DNA from 2 places in the Bacillus cereus group sp. Bce041 genome. Region 2 is predicted to be linked to the other one. Evidence: a T-box and tRNA genes for the amino acid it is inferred to sense, from the RefSeq annotation. Region 2 holds a T-box; the other holds one or more tRNA genes.

Region 1 (9,367 bases), on a different contig from region 2:
TTGTCCCTGTGAGAGTAGGACGTTGCCAGGCAAATGGAGGATTAGCTCAGCTGGGAGAGCACCTGCCTTACAAGCAGGGGGTCGGCGGTTCGATCCCGTCATCCTCCACCATTTAGCCGACTTAGCTCAATTGGTAGAGCAACTGACTTGTAATCAGTAGGTTGGGGGTTCAAGTCCTCTAGTCGGCACCAGAAATCATGGCGGTTGTGGCGAAGTGGTTAACGCACCGGATTGTGGCTCCGGCATTCGTGGGTTCGATTCCCATCAGTCGCCCCATTTTTCTTAAATAAATTAATATGCGGGTGTGGCGGAATTGGCAGACGCACCAGACTTAGGATCTGGCGCCTTTGGCGTGGGGGTTCGACTCCCTTCACCCGCACTTTTAATTAAATAACTCATACATGTCTTGCGGAAGTAGTTCAGTGGTAGAATACAACCTTGCCAAGGTTGGGGTCGCGGGTTCGAATCCCGTCTTCCGCTCCAATTTTCAATATGACATGCCGGGGTGGCGGAACAGGCAGACGCACAGGACTTAAAATCCTGCGGTGGGTGACCACCGTGCGGGTTCGACCCCCGCCCTCGGCACCATATGCGCCCGTAGCTCAATTGGATAGAGCGTTTGACTACGGATCAAGAGGTTAGGGGTTCGACTCCTCTCGGGCGCGCTTTTATTAACGGGAAGTGGCTCAGCTTGGTAGAGCACCTGGTTTGGGACCAGGGGGTCGCAGGTTCAAATCCTGTCTTCCCGATATCCCTAAAAAACATGGGGCCTTAGCTCAGCTGGGAGAGCGCCTGCCTTGCACGCAGGAGGTCAGCGGTTCGATCCCGCTAGGCTCCACTTATATTAATATCATTTATGGCGGTGTAGCTCAGCTGGCTAGAGCGTACGGTTCATACCCGTGAGGTCGGGGGTTCGATCCCCTCCGCCGCTACCATAAAGGACCTTTAGCTCAGCTGGTTAGAGCAGACGGCTCATAACCGTCCGGTCGTAGGTTCGAGTCCTACAAGGTCCACCATTAGACGTATATATCTCGGAGGTATACCCAAGTTCGGCTGAAGGGATCGGTCTTGAAAACCGACAGGCGGCGAGAGTCGCGCGGGGGTTCGAATCCCTCTACCTCCTCCATTTTTTCTAAAGTAAATATTTTATCATCGCGGGGTGGAGCAGCACGGTAGCTCGTCGGGCTCATAACCCGAAGGTCGCAGGTTCAAATCCTGTCCCCGCAACCAAATGGTCCCGTGGTGTAGTGGTTAACATGCCTGCCTGTCACGCAGGAGATCGCCGGTTCGACCCCGGTCGGGACCGCCATTTTTACATAAAGGCTCGGTAGCTCAGTCGGTAGAGCAGAGGACTGAAAATCCTCGTGTCGGCGGTTCGATTCCGTCCCGAGCCACCATTTTGAAGTCGCAAGCCGACTTAGCTCAATTGGTAGAGCAACTGACTTGTAATCAGTAGGTTGGGGGTTCAAGTCCTCTAGTCGGCACCACTTTCAAAATGAGCCATTAGCTCAGTTGGTAGAGCATCTGACTTTTAATCAGAGGGTCGAAGGTTCGAGTCCTTCATGGCTCACCATTTACAATTTAATGCGGGTGTAGTTTAGTGGTAAAACAAGAGCCTTCCAAGCTCTGGTCGAGAGTTCGATTCTCTTCACCCGCTTTTCAATTATGGGCCTATAGCTCAGCTGGTTAGAGCGCACGCCTGATAAGCGTGAGGTCGATGGTTCGAGTCCATTTAGGCCCACCATAATTGTTCCGCAGTAGCTCAGTGGTAGAGCTATCGGCTGTTAACCGATCGGTCGTAGGTTCGAGTCCTACCTGCGGAGCCATATTTATAGAGAAGTACCCAAGTGGCTCAAGGGGCTCCCCTGCTAAGGGAGTAGATCGCGAACGCGGTGCGAGGGTTCGAATCCCTTCTTCTCTGCCAGAACTGGCCCGTTGGTCAAGTGGTTAAGACACCGCCCTTTCACGGCGGTAACACGGGTTCGAATCCCGTACGGGTCATACTAAAAGAGATAGCATAATCTGCTATCTCTTTTTTGTTGTATAAAAATGGACTTTGGATAGTCTGCTTTTTTATGCAATAGAAGAAATATGAAGTATTCGCTGTTGCAGTTGGGTACATAGAGAGCCGTAAATACAATCATGTTAATTATTTGGACCTGTATGAATATGAAGGAATTAACTTCAACTTGAACTTTTACCCCAGCTGTATGGCTGTAGCCTCCTACACTTGGAGAAACCGATGAAAAATGCATCTGGGAGCTACTGTGGAAAATAAATAATATATAGAAGAAGTTGCTTTCTCTCAATAGCTGTGATCTACTGAAGACAGTTTTTTTATGTTGTCAGTATTGTCGAGTTTTGTCGGTAAGTCGATATATTGCAAAAATCGCTGATATAATTTGAGTTACGATCGATAAATTTTAATAATCGCTGATATAATTTGAGTTACGGTCGATATATTCTAAAAATCGCCGGTGTAATTTCACTTACCGACAAAAAACACAAGAAAATCCCTTTCACAATCTAAAGAAAACGCCTCCATTGAAATGGATTCCACACCTATTCCAATAACTTTACACTCTATGTGAAAAAGTTCACAAATAGGTCATAATTTGTGAAGTAATTCACAATAATACGTGCTACAATATGAATGTAAAGAAGTTAAACAACATTAAATTAGTATTTTAATTAATTACTTAAACAATTATAAAAAAATATATGTGAACAATAGAGAGGGGAAATTACCATGAAAAAAGGTATCAATCGTGTAGTATTAGTAGGAACAGGAGCTGTAGGTTGTAGTTACGCTTACTCAATGATCAACCAAGGTGTAGCTGAAGAATTCGTATTAGTAGATGTTAATGAAGCAAAAGCAGAAGGGGAAGCAATGGACTTAAGCCATGCGGTACCATTCTCTCCATCACCAACAAAAGTTTGGAGCGGTAGCTATGCAGATTGTAAAGATGCAGATTTAGTTGTTATCACTGCTGGGTTACCACAAAAGCCAGGTGAAACTCGTTTAGACTTAGTTGAGAAAAATACAAAGATCTTTAAACAAATCGTTCGAGGCATTATGGATAGCGGATTCGATGGAATCTTCTTAATCGCAACTAACCCAGTTGATATTTTAACTTACGTAACTTGGAAAGAATCTGGTTTACCGAAAGAGCGCGTAATCGGTTCTGGTACTACTTTAGACTCTGCTCGTTTCCGTTACATGTTAGGTGACTACTTAGATGTAGATCCACGTAACGTTCATGCTTACATCGTTGGTGAACACGGTGACACTGAACTTCCAGTATGGAGCCACGCTACTATCGGTGTACAAAAATTAGAAACAATCTTAGCTAACAACGAACAGTACAAACAAGAAGACTTAGACAAAATCTTCGAAAACGTACGTGATGCAGCTTACCATATCATCGAGCGTAAAGGTGCAACTTACTACGGAATCGGTATGTCACTACTTCGTGTAACTAAAGCAATCTTAAACAACGAGAACAGCGTATTAACTGTATCTGCATACCTTGAAGGTCAATACGGCGAGAAAGATGCTTACGTAGGTGTTCCAGCTGTAATTAACCGCGAAGGTGTACGTGAAATCGTAGAACTTGAGCTAAATGAAGATGAAAAAGCGAAGTTCGCTCATTCTGTAAAAGTATTAAAAGAAACAATGGCACCAGTACTATAATAATTGCTAAATAGTTCAGAGGTGGGAAACTGCTTCTTACCTCTGAACTTATATAATTTAATATAAATTCCTTTTCCGGTTTCCCTTGTATATCCCCAATATACCCCTTTTGCTGGATAAGGGTCGTTTATAGAAAAAGAGCACTCTATTTTACGTAGAGTGCTCTTTATTATTCCGCTATTTGCCGGGCAGTAAAACCTCAATTGATTAAAGTTTCACTTTATTATTTTTTAGGCGTTAATCCTAATTTCTTTAAAATATCTGCCAGTGTACCGCTTTTTGATTTTTCTATAGGTGTTTGTGATTTAGATGCATCTGGCCCTTTTTTCAAGAAGTTCTTTTCAACGAAGCGAATATCTTTTTCGTCGACAATACCATCTTTATTAAGATCTCCGTCTTTTACAGTTAGTCCTTTTTTACCATAGTTGCTAGCAATGATTTCAGCATCTTTAATATCGATTACTTTATCACCATTTACATCGCCGGCAAGGTTTTCGTCAGGTCTTGCATAATAATATTGGCCAAGCAACTTACCGTCTTTTTCAGTACCAAGTTTCGTTGTTAGGCGGCTTGTTAAATGTCCTGGCACCTCTACATATAAGTTATAGTCGCGTTTATTAACTGGAAGTCCATTTAGTTTGAAGTATCCGTATTTATCTAGTGAGCCTTCAAACTTATGACGGTAAGAATCAGTCGCATATACTTTTACGTCAAGCTTTGTATAATCGAACTTTTCATCTAAATATCCGCGTTCATTTAAGAATGCACCAGGTTTAATATTTCCTTCTACTAATGAGTTTAAGGACATAACTGAGAATGTTTGATCTTGAAGTACACGCATTCTATTTGGTTCTGATTCACCTTGTTTCCAGTAAACAAAAATTGGTGATTCTAATTGAGCGTTTGCTTCATAAAACTCATCATTTTCTACTTTGAAAGTTACATCAATGAACGGGAAATCACCATCTAATCCAGCAAAATTTTTATCATCGATAGCTCCGCCAACTGTAACAGAGCCTGCCTCTAGTTTCGGTTCATTTACTTTTGCGGTTACCCCTTTTTGGGAAAGTAGCTTTTCAAAAGCAGGATTAAATTTCGCATTTGCAAATTTGAAGTTCTTCTCTAGGAAGTTTACATTAAATTGCCCAGCAACAAATTGTTTTACGTGTTTCGCGTTTAGTGTTACTGTGAACTCGTCATTTTTATATAATTCTTTTTTATCGTAACTAGTTTTTGCATATTGAGCACCTTGCGGGATAAACCAGTAGTTATTTACACCGTTTGGATAGTCAGGACCTGCAGTTGCATAATCGAAAATATATACGCCTGTGTTCATTGGACCTTCCGTTCTGAAGGAGTCAGGTGTAATGCCAACTTTAAAGTCGCCATTTGCATTAATCGGTAAAAACTTATGCAAGTATGGAGAATAGTCATAGTACATAACGCCATTCGCTTCTTGCGTAATGTTTAATCCTTTTCCTTTTAAGTAATCAACGTTTGAATCGTATACATTTCCTTTAATCCATAATGCTTTTTTGCCATCTTCTACTGTATAATTTTCTTCATTTAACTCGTAAATACCAGGTTTTAATCCAGTTAATTTCACTTCTGGTGGTGTATTATCAATTACAACATAATCACCTTTTACACGTGCTTTCCCAGCCTTATCATAACCGACAAACTCAATTGTGTAGTCTCCTTCTGGTAAGTTGATTTTCTCATCACCGATTGGTTTTGCAGGATCATTTGTAAAAGGATACACTTTTCCATTAAAGAATGAATCTAAGTAGTAATACACATCAGTTTTTAGGCCACTCGTGTTTAATGTTCCAATGAAGCCAAGAGCTTTATTTGTTTTGGAATCTTTTACGATAAGATCTAACGTTTCAAGTTCGCTGTTTAATTGGAATGCTCCGTGAACATACGATTCACCGTATGGATTGAATTTAGATGTATCAGTTGAAATTGCTTTTCTTGATAGTATTGCATTTTCAATACCAGGCTCTGATACACGAATAGAGAATGGGATTTGATATGTTTCTTCTTTATTTTTTGTGTTCGTAATATGAATGTACCCTTCATATCGGCCTTGTTTCACACCGGCTGGAACATTAATTTTTGCTTCAATTTCACCTGTTTTGCCAGCATCAAGAGTAATTGTTTCTGGAGCAGAGATTTTTACAACGTTTGCGACAGCATCGTTAATAGTAGACGATGCTGGTGTATAAGAAATTTCTGTTTTAAATTCTTTTTTCTCTTGTTTATTATGATTAGTTACTTTTATATTTCGTTTTTGTTCAAGAGCTTCACCGTCTTTTTGATAAAACTTACCGAATGCAATAGATCCAGTTTCTTCGGGTACTTCAATTACTTCATCATTTACAACAGTTTGTGTCGTATCTAATACTTTAAAGCTTGTTTCTGTACGAACGGCGTTGTAAGCATCTACTCGCCCAGCTCCAACTTCATATACGGAATATTTTTCTTTTAAATCATTAGCTGTGTTCATAAGAGACGCTTTTACATCGAACGGAGAGTAGTCTGGGTGTTCTTGTAAAATTAGAGCAGCAACGCCAGCGATATGAGGAGAAGCCATAGATGTTCCTTGCATACGCTCATAGGAAACAGCGTAGTTTTCACCCTCTTGCGGGTCGTTAATATATTCAGGAACTGTTGAAAGGATAGCGACACCAGGCGCTGTAATATCAGGCTTAATATCATCATTTGCTGTAACAGGACCGCGTGAGCTAAAGTCTGCAAGATGATCGCCTTCTGTTTGAATGTAATTAATTTCATCGAGAGTTAAGGAGGTGCTACCTTGTTCGATTTGAGCTTTTAGTTTTTCACCTTCTTCTTTCGTTAGGCGGAATGCTGGAATGTATTTTGTACTTTCGCCAACGTAGAAAGGAATTTCTCCATCCACATTGTTATAAATAATAACGGCTTTTGCACCTGCTTGTTTTGCATTAGCAATTTTTTCATCAAATGACAGTGTACCGCGTGCAACGAGAGCGATTTTTCCTTTTACATCTTTTTTACTAAACTCGTCAGGCGTACCAATTCCTACATATTCAATAGGTAAAGTTTGTCCCTTGAAATCTTCTATTTTATCAGTGAAGTTTTTGCCGAATAGAATTAGGTTAGGAAATTGTAATTGTCCAGCATGACCTGATAGTTTCGGTAAGGAAATAGAGCTATCACTTGCTCCAACCGTAATTGCAAATGGTGAAGCACCTGGTGATCCGAGTGTTGATGGATTTGGTCCAGAGTTACCAGCAGCAACGACTGTAACAACGCCTGAAAGCATTGCATTATTAACAGCGATAGATGTTGGATCGAGTGGATTGTTGCTATCATCACCTAACGATAAGTTAATAACGTTCATACCGTCAGAAATGGATTTATCAATTGCAGCGATAATACCTGAACTATCTCCACTTCCGTATGGACCGAGTACACGATAGTTATACAGTTCAATGTCAGGTGCAACACCTTTTACTGCTGAATCAGATTGGTTCTTCTTTTGAGCAGAAACGATACCTGCTACGTGAGTGCCGTGGGCTGTGTAGAAGGAAGAACCACGGTTATCAAATTCAGGAGCACCAGATTGTTGCCATTCTGAATAAGTAGTTTCCATTGGATCTGCATCATTATTAATAAAGTCCCAACCCTTTACTGAGTTTGGGTCTACTTTGCTAGAGTCCTCACCAGGTTTCGCGCGATAGCCTTTATATACGTCTTTTAAGTCAGGATGATTGTAATCAATACCTGTATCTAATACACCAACTTTAATTCCTTTTCCGGTAATGCCCTCACTATGTAACTTATCTACTCCAATTTGCGGGATGCTATCTGTTAGTTTTTGAGGCGCTTTTTGCTCAGCTTGTTTTGGTAAATTTAATTTCACTTCGTAATCTTTCCAAATACGTTTTACAACGCCAATTCGTAACAATTCTTCTACTGTATTTGCTGGTAATGTCATCGCAACACCATTTATCGCATGCTTATAAGAACGTTTAATTTGTACAGACTGGAAGTTTCCTGATTTTACTGATGGGCTGAATTGATAAAGACGTTTTAGTCCTTTTTCGAATTCTTCATGTTCTTGATCAATACGTGCTTTTATATTTTCAGGAGCAGACTGTAATCCTTTTTCTTTTTGTTTTAATTCATTAATCTTTACTGGAGCAGTTTGAAATTCTACGATGATATTTACAGGCTCAGAACTACTCGTATTAATATCTGGTGAAATTGTAAAACCAGGGTTGGCATCTACCGTTTGTAATGCCAGGCGTTGTTCTTTAGAAAGCTTAGATAATATAGAATGAGCATTTGAAGATTCAATTTGGTTAATAGGACTTTCAGCAAGTACATTGAACGGAATAGCAGTTGAAAACAAAACGCCAGCTGTTACAATTCCGGTAACAAAACGATTTTTCTTTTTCATGTATAGGCCTCCGGTAATTTATATTTTTAAAAATTATTTCTCCACGCCAGCTGTTTGCTCAGCATGGAATGTCCAGTTTAGCTGCAGGGAATCACCTTGAAATTTATTTTGATCTCGGTCGTTATCTTCAAATGAGAAGAGGACGTGTAAGTAATCTGTTTCACCAGATTTAATACCATCTATTAAGTTATGACGTTCTAGAGACGTAGCGACATCTTCAGGTTTCATAGTTTTTAATTGTGATAGTTTTGTTTCCCACACAATCTCATGATCATCGTTTGGATTAGATGGCTGTCCATCATTTACTAGAAACTTGACGATAATGTGATCACCTAAATCTTCACCGTCATTATTTTGCTTTGCATCTGTAACTTCATATGATGTTTCAAGTGCTACTTTTGCGATATCCAATGTACCTTTATTTTCAAGCTTGAAGTTCCTTTCAATAAAATCACCTGGTTTTAAATCTTTCACATTAACGATTACACTTGGATTAATAGAAAGATCTAGTGTTCCAGCTTGAAATGAGTTACTTGATGTTTCTGAATCACTGAAATAGGCGAATACACCGCCGAATGTAAGGGATAAGCCAAGTGAAGCGGTGATAATTCCCATTCCTACTTTTTGTTTTAATGACATAAGAAAGCCTCCTAGTTAAATTTGTATAGCAACCGTTCGCAACAAGGATAAATAAGTAAACATAGTAGTCCGCTATGAATTATAGTTACGAAAGATCATAGTTCTTTATTGAGAACAAGTATATGCTTATGAATTTCGCGTTTCAATAAAAATATGACAAAAAATGTTGAGAAACATTTTTTTATTACAGATTATTTTGTTTTGATTTTGAGTGGAAAATAGCATGAAAAATAGTATAAACCTAATAAAATAAAGGTTGAGAAAAAAATAATAGGAGGAAATATAGAAGTAGAATGAAGCGTTTACAATGAATATTCGTCAAAATTCGATATTTTACACGGAAATGTGAAGAAAAACTAACATTTTTAAGAAAAAAACGAATGTTTTTTATAAATTAACAAGGATATTGCAGTTTTTCGCAGAAATAGTTAAAGTATAAAAAATTCTGTCATCTAAGTGAGGTGAGCATATTGAATGTAATAAATTGTGAAGAAGTGAAACGAGATGAGTTTCATACAGAAAAGTACTATGAAAGTTATAACATCTTTGGCGCGCATGTTGTGACGGAAGATGAGATTCAAGGGGTA
Region 2 (9,367 bases):
CAGGTACGTTCGTTGATAATACTTTTTTAACGTCTGATACGATTTGCCCAGCCATTGGACAACCGATAGAAGTCATAGTCATCGTAATGACAGCATTATTATTTTCATCTGCTGTAACATCATAAACTAATCCAAGATTAACGATATCAACACCTAGTTCAGGGTCAATAACAGCCTCTAAATTGGCAAGTAATTTATTTTCAAATGCTTCTTGTGACATAAGCAGCCCCTCCTACACTTTAATGATATCGATTCTCATTATAACGGAAATGAGCATAATGTGCAGGAAATGAGCTCAAAAAAATATCCCTCTTTCAAAGAAGGGATATTTTTTGAACATCTATTCTGTTTTAAAATGAGATACGAGTTGATCTAACTCTTCAACTGTTTGTTTCATTTTTCTAGCAGTTACTGTCATTTCATTCATAACAATAACTTTCTGTTCAGCAGATTGTGCCGTTGCGGCAGTTTCGCTCGATACTTCAGTAGAGATAGAAGCGATGTTATTAAGTGAAGCGTTCATTTCTTCAGCACTTGCAGCCATTTCTTCAGCAGTTGCTGATATATCTTGCATTTGAGTAGATACTTTATTTACTTGTTCTACAATTGTTGAGAAAGAAGTACCAGCTTCACGAATAACATTAATGCCTTCAAATGCTTCAGAACGGCCTTGAGACATCATAGAGCTAGCAGTTTCTGTATCATTTTGAATTTGATGTAGTAATTGATTAATGTCTGTTGCAGCTGTTTTAGATTGTTCAGCAAGTTTTCGAACTTCGTCAGCTACGACAGCAAATCCTTTTCCTTGCTCACCAGCACGAGCTGCCTCAATAGAAGCATTTAAAGCAAGTAAGTTTGTTTGCTCAGCAATATTAGAAATAGATTGTACAGCAGTATCAATATATTTCGTATGAGTGATTAGACGTTCAACCACTTCTGACGTAGCATTTACAGCTTCGTGTATTGTTGTCATTTGTGAAACAGATTTTTGGATAACGGTACTGCCATCGCTAGCATGTTCAGATGTGGCAACAGCAAGTTCCGCTACAGATGAAGCAGATTCAGCAATGCGCTGAACACTTACTGCCATATCATCCATTGCAGTTGAACTTTCTTCCATACTAGAAGTTTGTGATTGAATACTTGCATTTAAGTTGGACATCGAGCTTTGGACTCTTAATGTCGCCTCACGTGATGTATTCGTTTTTTCTAGCATATTTTCAGAAGCGGTTTGTACTTCCACTGATGTTTTTTGAACACGATTAATAATATGTTGTAGGTTTTCTAACATTTTATTAAATGATGTTGCGATAGCACCTATTTCATCGTTGCTATTTACTTGTAGACGTGCCGTTAAGTCACCTTCTTGAGAGGCCAATTCTTTTAGTTTCGTGTCAATTTGTTGAATTGGTTTCACCAGTTTACCAGAGAACCACCATGCAAGAATAATTGCAACGATAATACATACAACAAGTGATAAGAAAATAACATATTCGATTAAGAGTGCAGATTGATCAATTTTTTCAATAGATTGTTCACGTAATTTAGCTTGTTCATTACTGTAATTTGTGAAGTCACCAATTACTTTATAGACCGTTCCGTTTTCTGAAGAAGCTACTTGTAAAGCCTCTTCCCATTTTTGTTCTTTTGCAAGAGTGAATACTTTTTCTTCAATGAACTTTCTCCAAGTAGACCCTAATTCCATTGTGCTTTTTACGGACGAAGAAAGATTTGGATTAGAAAGAAGTTTATCTTTTGAATCCTCAAGACGTTTACTCATCTCATTAAACTTGTCTAATTCGACTTGATCATGTTGTAGTAAATAACCTCTTAAAGCAGAGAGCTGTACTTGATAAGCGTCTCCACGCTCTTTCAATTCTGTTGCCAGTGGAGAAATTTCTTTTTGTAATGTTTCAGCTTTACGAGATTGGTCGATAGCAAAAAATAAAATAAATGCTAAGGCGACACCAAATAAAGCGCAAATCGTTCCCATCATGAACATAAGTTTTTTTCTGATACTTACAAAATTCATATAATTAAAAGCCTCCTTTGTGAAATCTTAGTATTAGAATTAATAAATGTAAAAAATTGAAAGAAAGCTTTACTCCAGTTGGAATAAAGCTTTCTTATTTCCTTTAGGAATTATAGCAGACGGAATGAGAGATAGAAAGAGATATTTTAAAGTGAAAAAAGAGAGACTGTAAAACTTTCATTCCTATACCTTTGAGCTCGTGTCATTTTCACTTTAAGCGTTTGTTTTGAAATGAGAGACGAGAACTTCAAGTTCTTGTACGATTGTTTTCATTTCAGATGATTTGTTAGCCACGATACTCATTTTGTTTACTTGATCACCAGCCGAATGCGCTGTTTGTGATGTTTCTGCAGCAACTTCGTTTGAAATAGAAGCGATATTATTTAAAGCTGCGTTCATTTCTTCAGAGCTTGCAGCCATCTCTTCAGCAGTTGCAGACATTTCTTGCATTTGTGTAGAGACTTTGTTAATGTGGTTAACAATTTCTGAGAATGAAGATCCGGCGGTACGAATAACCGTAATTCCTTCAGAAGCTTCTGCTTGACCTTGTGTCATCATATCATTTGCTATTTTTGTATCAGCTTGAATTTGATGAAGTAAATGGTTAATGTCAGTTGCGGCTAGTTGAGATTGTTCAGCAAGTTTTCGAACTTCATCGGCAACAACAGCGAATCCTTTGCCGTGTTCACCAGCACGAGCTGCTTCAATAGAAGCATTTAAAGCGAGCAAATTTGTTTGGTCGGCGATATTTGAAATAGATTGAAGTGCAGTATCTATATGATTTGTATGTGTAATGAGCCGCTCAACTACTTGTGATGTAGCGTTAACAGCTTCGTTAATTGTATGCATTTGTGTAATAGATTTCTCAATGACTTTATTCCCATCATCTGCTTTTTCTGAAGTTGTGACAGCTAAACTAGTAACAGAAGAGGCGGACTCAGCGATACGCTGAACACTCGTTGCCATGTCATCCATTGCGGTTGAACTTTCTTCAATGCTAGAAACTTGTGAACGAATATTGTGTTCAAGAGCATTCATAGTTTCTTGGGTTCTTGCGGTATTTTCCATAGAAGCGGTTGTTTCGATAAATACATTTTCGGAAGCTTCTTTTACACTTGTTGATGTTTGTTGAACTTGTTTTATTATATGCTGTAAGTTAGTGAGCATTTGATTAAAGGAATTTGCAATGTCACCAATTTCATCTTTACTTGTTACGTGTAATCTAGCCGTTAAATCTCCGTTTTGAGAAGCTAATTCTTTTAACTTCTCATCAATTTGTCGAATTGGTTTAACGAGTTTACCAGAGAACCACCATGCTAATAAGATAGACGTTAATGTACATGTAATAAGTGAGAAGAAAATAATATATTGAATAAGTGATGAAGAAGACTCGACATCAGCAATTAATGCGTCACGTTTCTCATTCTCTTCATTTGTATATTTATTAAAACGACCTAAAAGATCATTTACATAATCTGTTTGTGATAAAGCAATTTTGGATGCTTCGTCCCATTTTCCTTCACGCGCAAGAGGTAGTACCTCATTATCTATGACGCTACGCCATTTTCCACCCATTAAAATAGCTTCTTTCATTCCTTCTGGGAGCTTCTTGTCACTTGTTACTTTCTCTCTAGTATCAGCTAATTTTTTCCCTTCTCGATTGAACTTATCTAATCCTTTTTGATCATGTGATAGCAAATATTCTTGTAAACCAGCAACTTGTGCTTGGAACCAATCGCCACGTTCTTTTAAAATCGTCGCTCTTTTTGATACATCATTTTTTAACGTTTCGATTTCACTTGCTTGATTCATGGCGAATGAAAGAATAACAATAAGAGCAATACTAAATAAAGAAGAAATGCTTAAGAGTGTGAACAGTAGTTTTTTTCGAATACTAACATATTTCATCGTTACCCCTACCCTCATTTAAACTGTTTATTATGATTTATAGATATTTAAAACAAAATTAATAAAAACATTATTATGAAGTTATTAATCTGTTCAATGAAAATTATAGCAGATAATGGAAGGAGTCAGATTAGTATTAGAAAAAGTTCTTAAAATGTATACATTTGCATATCATAAAATTCATAAATAAATATTAGAAATGCTATTGAAATTTGAAATGACATCATGTATACTTCTAATTAGTTGATAACGATTATCAATATCAACTAAAAACATTACTCTTCGTTATGTTGGTCATACCCCTTTTTGACGACGTAAGTCAGAGACGAAATGTTGAAATATCTTGTGTCCTATTCTACAGAATTATGGTAATCTCCAACCTCAACTTATATGCGTGAGCATGCAAAAAGGATCCTATCCGTGAAGGGATCCTTTTTTGCATGCTGTCGCAATTATTGTATATAGACCAGGGATACGTTCTTCGATTCCTTCTGGTGCAGTAGAAGGAAAGACCCATATTTGATGAGATCCATGTTCTTCAACTAGTTTTTCGATTTTAAAACGTTCTTCCGCAAGTGTTGTAATGATTTCTCCTAGCGTCCAGCGACGGATGGTTGTTTTAGGTAGCGATTCTTTCTGTGCTTCTGTAAGAAGGATGCTATAAGCAACATCATCTTCAATTAATTCTTCATCGAAATAATTTCCATTGGCTTGAAATGATGGGTGGTCGACTCCTAATAATTTTGTGTAAACAGGATGATAGTCACGAAGGATAAGCATTCCATCTCGCTTAAGTAAAGTAGCAATTTTTTGAAAGAGTGGTTTTAAATCTAGAAAGTAATGGAGTACACCAAGTTCCAGCAATACGATATCAAATGATTCGGAGAGCTGCACATTTAATACATCCGAAACGACATACTGGATAGAGACACCTGCTGCGTCCGCAAGTTCATTTGCATATTTTGCATTACTTGCTGAAATATCAACAACTGTTACGTCAGAGCCTAAAAGAGCGAGAGCAACACCTTTATTTCCTTTTGAGCCGAGTAAGTTAATAATACGTTTTCCTTTTGGAGATTGTATGTAAGGTAAATAATGTGCTACTTCGCGTGTGGGATCTTCCATAATCCTCTGGCGCCCCATGGCGATTCGTCCAAGCTTCATAAGCAGCTGTATTCCAGCTTTTTTCATTTATAGTGCTTAGTTGTTTTTGGTTCAATGTTATCACTCCTTTTGTGAACGTATAGGTATTAGGCAGGGGGATGGAATTTCCTTTTCTTTCCGTATAAAAGTTTGATTTTTCTGTGATTAAGTCGTACAATACTTGTTATACGTAAAAGCGTTGAAAAGGAAAAGTAGGATGAACACATTCTTTCCAGAGAGCTTCGGTAGCTGAGAAGAAGCAAGAATATTCATTTGAACAATGGCCTTTGAGCTTCGTCCTGAACTTATCAAATGATAATAGTAGGCGGCGACGAGAGTTGGTACTCGTTATCAAAACCACAGTATAAGAGCATATAGCTCCGTACTTGTTAAGGCTAATTATGTGAGTAATTGGCGAAATAAGGTGGTACCGCGACTGTTTATACAGCCCCGCCCTTATCTTTTTTAAGATAGGGGTGGGGCTTTTTATATTTTAAAGGAGGAATGTAAGATGAGTATTTTTATTGGGGGCGCTTGGCCGTATGCGAATGGTTCATTACATCTTGGCCATATTGCGAGTTTATTACCTGGAGATATTTTAGCACGTTATTACCGGTCAAAAGGTGAGAATGTGTTGTATGTTTCGGGAAGTGATTGTAATGGAACACCGATTGCAATTAGAGCAAAACAAGAAGGTGTGACAGCGAAGGAAATTGCTGATCAGTATCATGAAGAGTTCCAGCGATGTTTTCGTAGCCTTGGTTTTACTTATGATTGCTATACACGTACAGATAGTGAGCACCATCATGAAACGGTTCAAAATGTTTTTTTACGTTTATTAGAAGAAGGACATATTTTTAAAAAAACAGTGGAACAAGCATATTGTGAAACGTGTACGCAGTTTTTACCGGATCGTTATGTAGAAGGAATATGTCCACATTGTCATGAAGCAGCAAGAGGAGATCAATGCGATGCGTGTTCTGCTATTTTAGATCCACTCGATTTGTTAGAAAAGAAATGTAAGTTATGTGGTAGTACACCATCTGTACAGGAAACAGAGCATTTCTATTTCGCATTGCATACATTTCAGGAGCAAATTAAAAGGGCTGTAGAAATTGCCAAGCAAACAGGGACATGGCGCGACAATGCGATTCAACTAACAGAGAGATATGTAAAGGAAGGATTACTAGATAGGGCCGTATCACGTGATTTACCAATTGGGGTACCAATTCCAGTAGAAGGGTATGAAGATAAGAAAATTTACGTATGGATTGAAGCAGTGACAGGCTATTATTCAGCGAGTAAACATTGGGCTGAAGAAACAGGGAAAGATGATCAAGAGTTTTGGGATAGCGAAGCGAAAACATATTATGTGCACGGAAAGGATAATATTCCGTTTCATTCCGTCATTTGGCCAGCGGTATTACTTGGAATAGGGGAGGAAGCAATCCCGCGTCATATCGTTTCGAATGAATATTTAACAGTTGAAAAAAGAAAATTATCTACAAGTAAAAACTGGGCAGTATGGGTGCCTGACATATTAGAACGCTATGATCCAGATTCTATTCGTTACTTTTTAACCGTCAACGCACCAGAAAATCGCGATACTGATTTTTCATGGCGGGAATTTATTTACAGTCATAATAGTGAATTATTAGGTGCATACGGGAACTTTGTGAACCGGACATTAAAGTTTATCGAAAAATATTATGGTGGTATCGTGCCGAAGGGAAGTATTGAAGTAGAGCTGAAAGATAAAGTAGAAGGATTATATAAGCGTGTAGGAGAGGCGATTGAGCAAACTAAATTTAAGGTGGCGCTAGAAACAATATTTGATGCAGTACGTTTTGCAAATAAATACTTTGATGAAAAGCAGCCTTGGAAACAAAGAGAAGATGATCCAGTTTCATGTGAAGAAACGATTTATAACTGTGTGTATCTTATCGCTAATTTTGCAAATCTCCTTGAACCGTTTTTACCATTTTCAAGTGAAAGAGTTCGAAACACATTGTCGATTGTGAAACGAAATTGGGAACCGCAAAATACGTTGCCAAGTAGAATTGATAGCGTACAGCCATTATTTGAGCGAATCGATGTAAAACAAATTGAGCATGAGATAGAGAAGCTGTATGGAGCGGTAAAATGAGATAGAGAAAAAGACCTTTCAAGTAAATGAAAGGTCTTTTGTTATGCAGTATGATTCTCTTTCTTATCTTTCAAAAAGAAAAGTACAGCAAGGATTACAAGAATAATAGCTGCAATATCATACGTTATTTTAAATGTAGTATTAAAGTTTAAGTACTCTACGAAAGGAGTTTTCACTGCTCCTGCATATATACAAACGGGAATGAGAAGTAAATCGTAAAATTTCTTTTCTTTCATATATCTTATTAGGAAGAAGATACACATAATAGCAAAAAATACGATGCTTAAAATAGTCATTTATACCTCCAGATAAATTTACTTATTTTAATTGCAGTTATATCTTTTATATAAATTCTGTATTTTTTCAAGCGCTATGCACGCGATTTTGTTTCCTTTCTTTCCTAGCCGTAAGCAGCTGAGGAGTGAAGATCCCAACTAATATGAAAATAATTCCAATCCACTGCATGAACGTTACGACTTCATGTACAAGTGTAATAGAAGCAATAATAGCAGTTGGTAATTCAGCTGCACCTAATATTGTACCAAGCCCTGTTCCAACCTTTGGTACACCGATTGAAAAACAAATGACAGGTACAACAACGCCGAATAATCCGAGGAAGAAAGCATATTTCCATAGACCGGCTTGCAAAGCACCGTCTGTTAAAAAGGTTGGCGGAAAGAATAGGCATACGATAAGAGTAGCGCTTGTTGTCATAAGGAAGCTTTTCGTATAAGGCGGAACATCCGTAGCGACGCGCCCGCTTGCAAAAACATAGAATGAAAAAGAGACAGCAGCTAATAGTCCAAAGATAATCCCTTTCGTAGAAAAACTTTGTCCGAGGCCTTCAAATACACCACCTGCAAACAATGTACCAGCAAACAAAATAAGGATAGATATAATCTTATCGCGGCTTGGAAATGTTCGATTTGCAATTGCTTCGATAATGACACCAATCCAAGTGAACTGAAAGAGTAGGACGACAGCGATAGATGCGGGTAGTTCTTCTACAGAAATAGCGTAGAAAATCCCGGTCATACTCATTGTTGTTCCGACGGTTAGTAAGGAAAAGAATTGTTTTTTTGTTACTTTATGACGTGAAAAGAAAAGAACGAGTAGAAATAGTCCAATCCATCCGAAGACATATTGTCCCCCTAATAGTTGATGTGCTGAAAATCCATTTATGAATCCGAGTTTGAAAATAGTTGAAAGTATGCCATAGCTGCAAGCACCGAATAAAACGAGCAATGAATATTTAAACTTTTCCATAAAAAATCCTCCTTTTAAGTAATAAAAAACGCCCGCTATCCAAATAAGGATAACGGGCGAACGAAACAGAGTCATATACTCTACAAAATTCCGCCACTCATACGAAGTATGAATTTGGGGTATGAAATTGTAGTAGGTTTTTACATTGCTTTTGGGAATACAATAGAACATTTTACACCTTGAGGCGTGTTTTGTATCCCATAAGGAAACTGATGTTTATCTAATATTTGTTTCACGATATATAATCCAAGACCACTACCTTGTACTAAACCGTGTTTATCAGGGTTTGCGCGATAGAAAGGCTCAAATAAATGAGCAAGTTTATCTTCATCAATTTGTGAACCTGTATTTAATACTTCTAATGCGTAACCATTTGGTTTTTCATAAAGCTTTATATATACGTGCTGATGGTCAATTGTATAATGAATTGCATTTGAAATAATGTTAAAAATAGCAGTTTGAATAAATTTAGGATCAGCTAAAATTTGTACGTCGTGTTTAATATTAGATTGTACATTTAATTGTTTTACAGATACAAAGTAATCTACTTTCTTCATAACATCCTCAATAATATTAGATAAAGAAATGACTTCTAAATTCGGTTTAAATTGAGGGTTTTGTATTTTGGATAATTCCGACATTTTTTCCGTTAATATGTTAATGTCTTGCATCATCTCGTAGGAACGTTTCAAATACTTATCTCTATCTTTATAAGCTCCAATTCCGTGAATCATGCCATCTAGTTGTCCCATAACGGCTGCGATTGGTGTTTTTAATTCATGGGATACCATAGACATAAATTCTTTACGAGATTGTTCTAATTGTTGTTCCTTCTTGAGCTCGTTTCTTAAATCTTGATTGCTTGCATGTAA

Evidence for each region. A T-box is a leader RNA that pairs with one kind of tRNA and senses whether it is charged. The one in region 2 lies ahead of metG (methionine--tRNA ligase), so its partner is inferred to be a tRNA-Met.
Region 1: it encodes a tRNA-Met, which carries the amino acid that the T-box ahead of metG (methionine--tRNA ligase) is inferred to sense. The anticodon was not compared.

The regions. Positions count from the first base shown of each region.
Region 1 covers NZ_JBQXON010000001.1:1,105,791-1,115,157, reverse strand. The annotation lists partial or broken rRNA gene rrf (5S ribosomal RNA) at 1-31, shown strand, start outside; tRNA gene ACUN13_RS05950 (tRNA-Val) at 36-111, shown strand; tRNA gene ACUN13_RS05945 (tRNA-Thr) at 116-191, shown strand; tRNA gene ACUN13_RS05940 (tRNA-His) at 201-276, shown strand; tRNA gene ACUN13_RS05935 (tRNA-Leu) at 299-379, shown strand; tRNA gene ACUN13_RS05930 (tRNA-Gly) at 409-483, shown strand; tRNA gene ACUN13_RS05925 (tRNA-Leu) at 500-588, shown strand; tRNA gene ACUN13_RS05920 (tRNA-Arg) at 592-665, shown strand; tRNA gene ACUN13_RS05915 (tRNA-Pro) at 676-749, shown strand; tRNA gene ACUN13_RS05910 (tRNA-Ala) at 766-838, shown strand; tRNA gene ACUN13_RS05905 (tRNA-Met) at 859-935, shown strand; tRNA gene ACUN13_RS05900 (tRNA-Ile) at 940-1,016, shown strand; tRNA gene ACUN13_RS05895 (tRNA-Ser) at 1,034-1,126, shown strand; tRNA gene ACUN13_RS05890 (tRNA-Met) at 1,154-1,230, shown strand; tRNA gene ACUN13_RS05885 (tRNA-Asp) at 1,234-1,309, shown strand; tRNA gene ACUN13_RS05880 (tRNA-Phe) at 1,322-1,397, shown strand; tRNA gene ACUN13_RS05875 (tRNA-Thr) at 1,412-1,487, shown strand; tRNA gene ACUN13_RS05870 (tRNA-Lys) at 1,498-1,573, shown strand; tRNA gene ACUN13_RS05865 (tRNA-Gly) at 1,587-1,657, shown strand; tRNA gene ACUN13_RS05860 (tRNA-Ile) at 1,668-1,744, shown strand; tRNA gene ACUN13_RS05855 (tRNA-Asn) at 1,752-1,826, shown strand; tRNA gene ACUN13_RS05850 (tRNA-Ser) at 1,834-1,924, shown strand; tRNA gene ACUN13_RS05845 (tRNA-Glu) at 1,930-2,001, shown strand; gene ACUN13_RS05840 (L-lactate dehydrogenase) at 2,750-3,694, shown strand; gene ACUN13_RS05835 (S8 family serine peptidase) at 3,918-8,141, opposite strand; gene ACUN13_RS05830 (CalY family protein) at 8,175-8,780, opposite strand; gene glgB (1,4-alpha-glucan branching protein GlgB) at 9,251-9,367, shown strand, end outside.
Region 2 covers NZ_JBQXON010000006.1:199,973-209,339, forward strand. The annotation lists gene ACUN13_RS20260 (metal-sulfur cluster assembly factor) at 1-220, opposite strand, end outside; gene ACUN13_RS20265 (methyl-accepting chemotaxis protein) at 341-2,032, opposite strand; gene ACUN13_RS20270 (methyl-accepting chemotaxis protein) at 2,246-3,940, opposite strand; partial or broken gene ACUN13_RS20275 (class I SAM-dependent methyltransferase) at 4,355-5,159, opposite strand; T-box leader at 5,274-5,544, shown strand; gene metG (methionine--tRNA ligase) at 5,595-7,229, shown strand; gene ACUN13_RS20285 (hypothetical protein) at 7,271-7,525, opposite strand; gene ACUN13_RS20290 (EamA family transporter) at 7,593-8,495, opposite strand; gene ACUN13_RS20295 (sensor histidine kinase) at 8,636-9,367, opposite strand, start outside.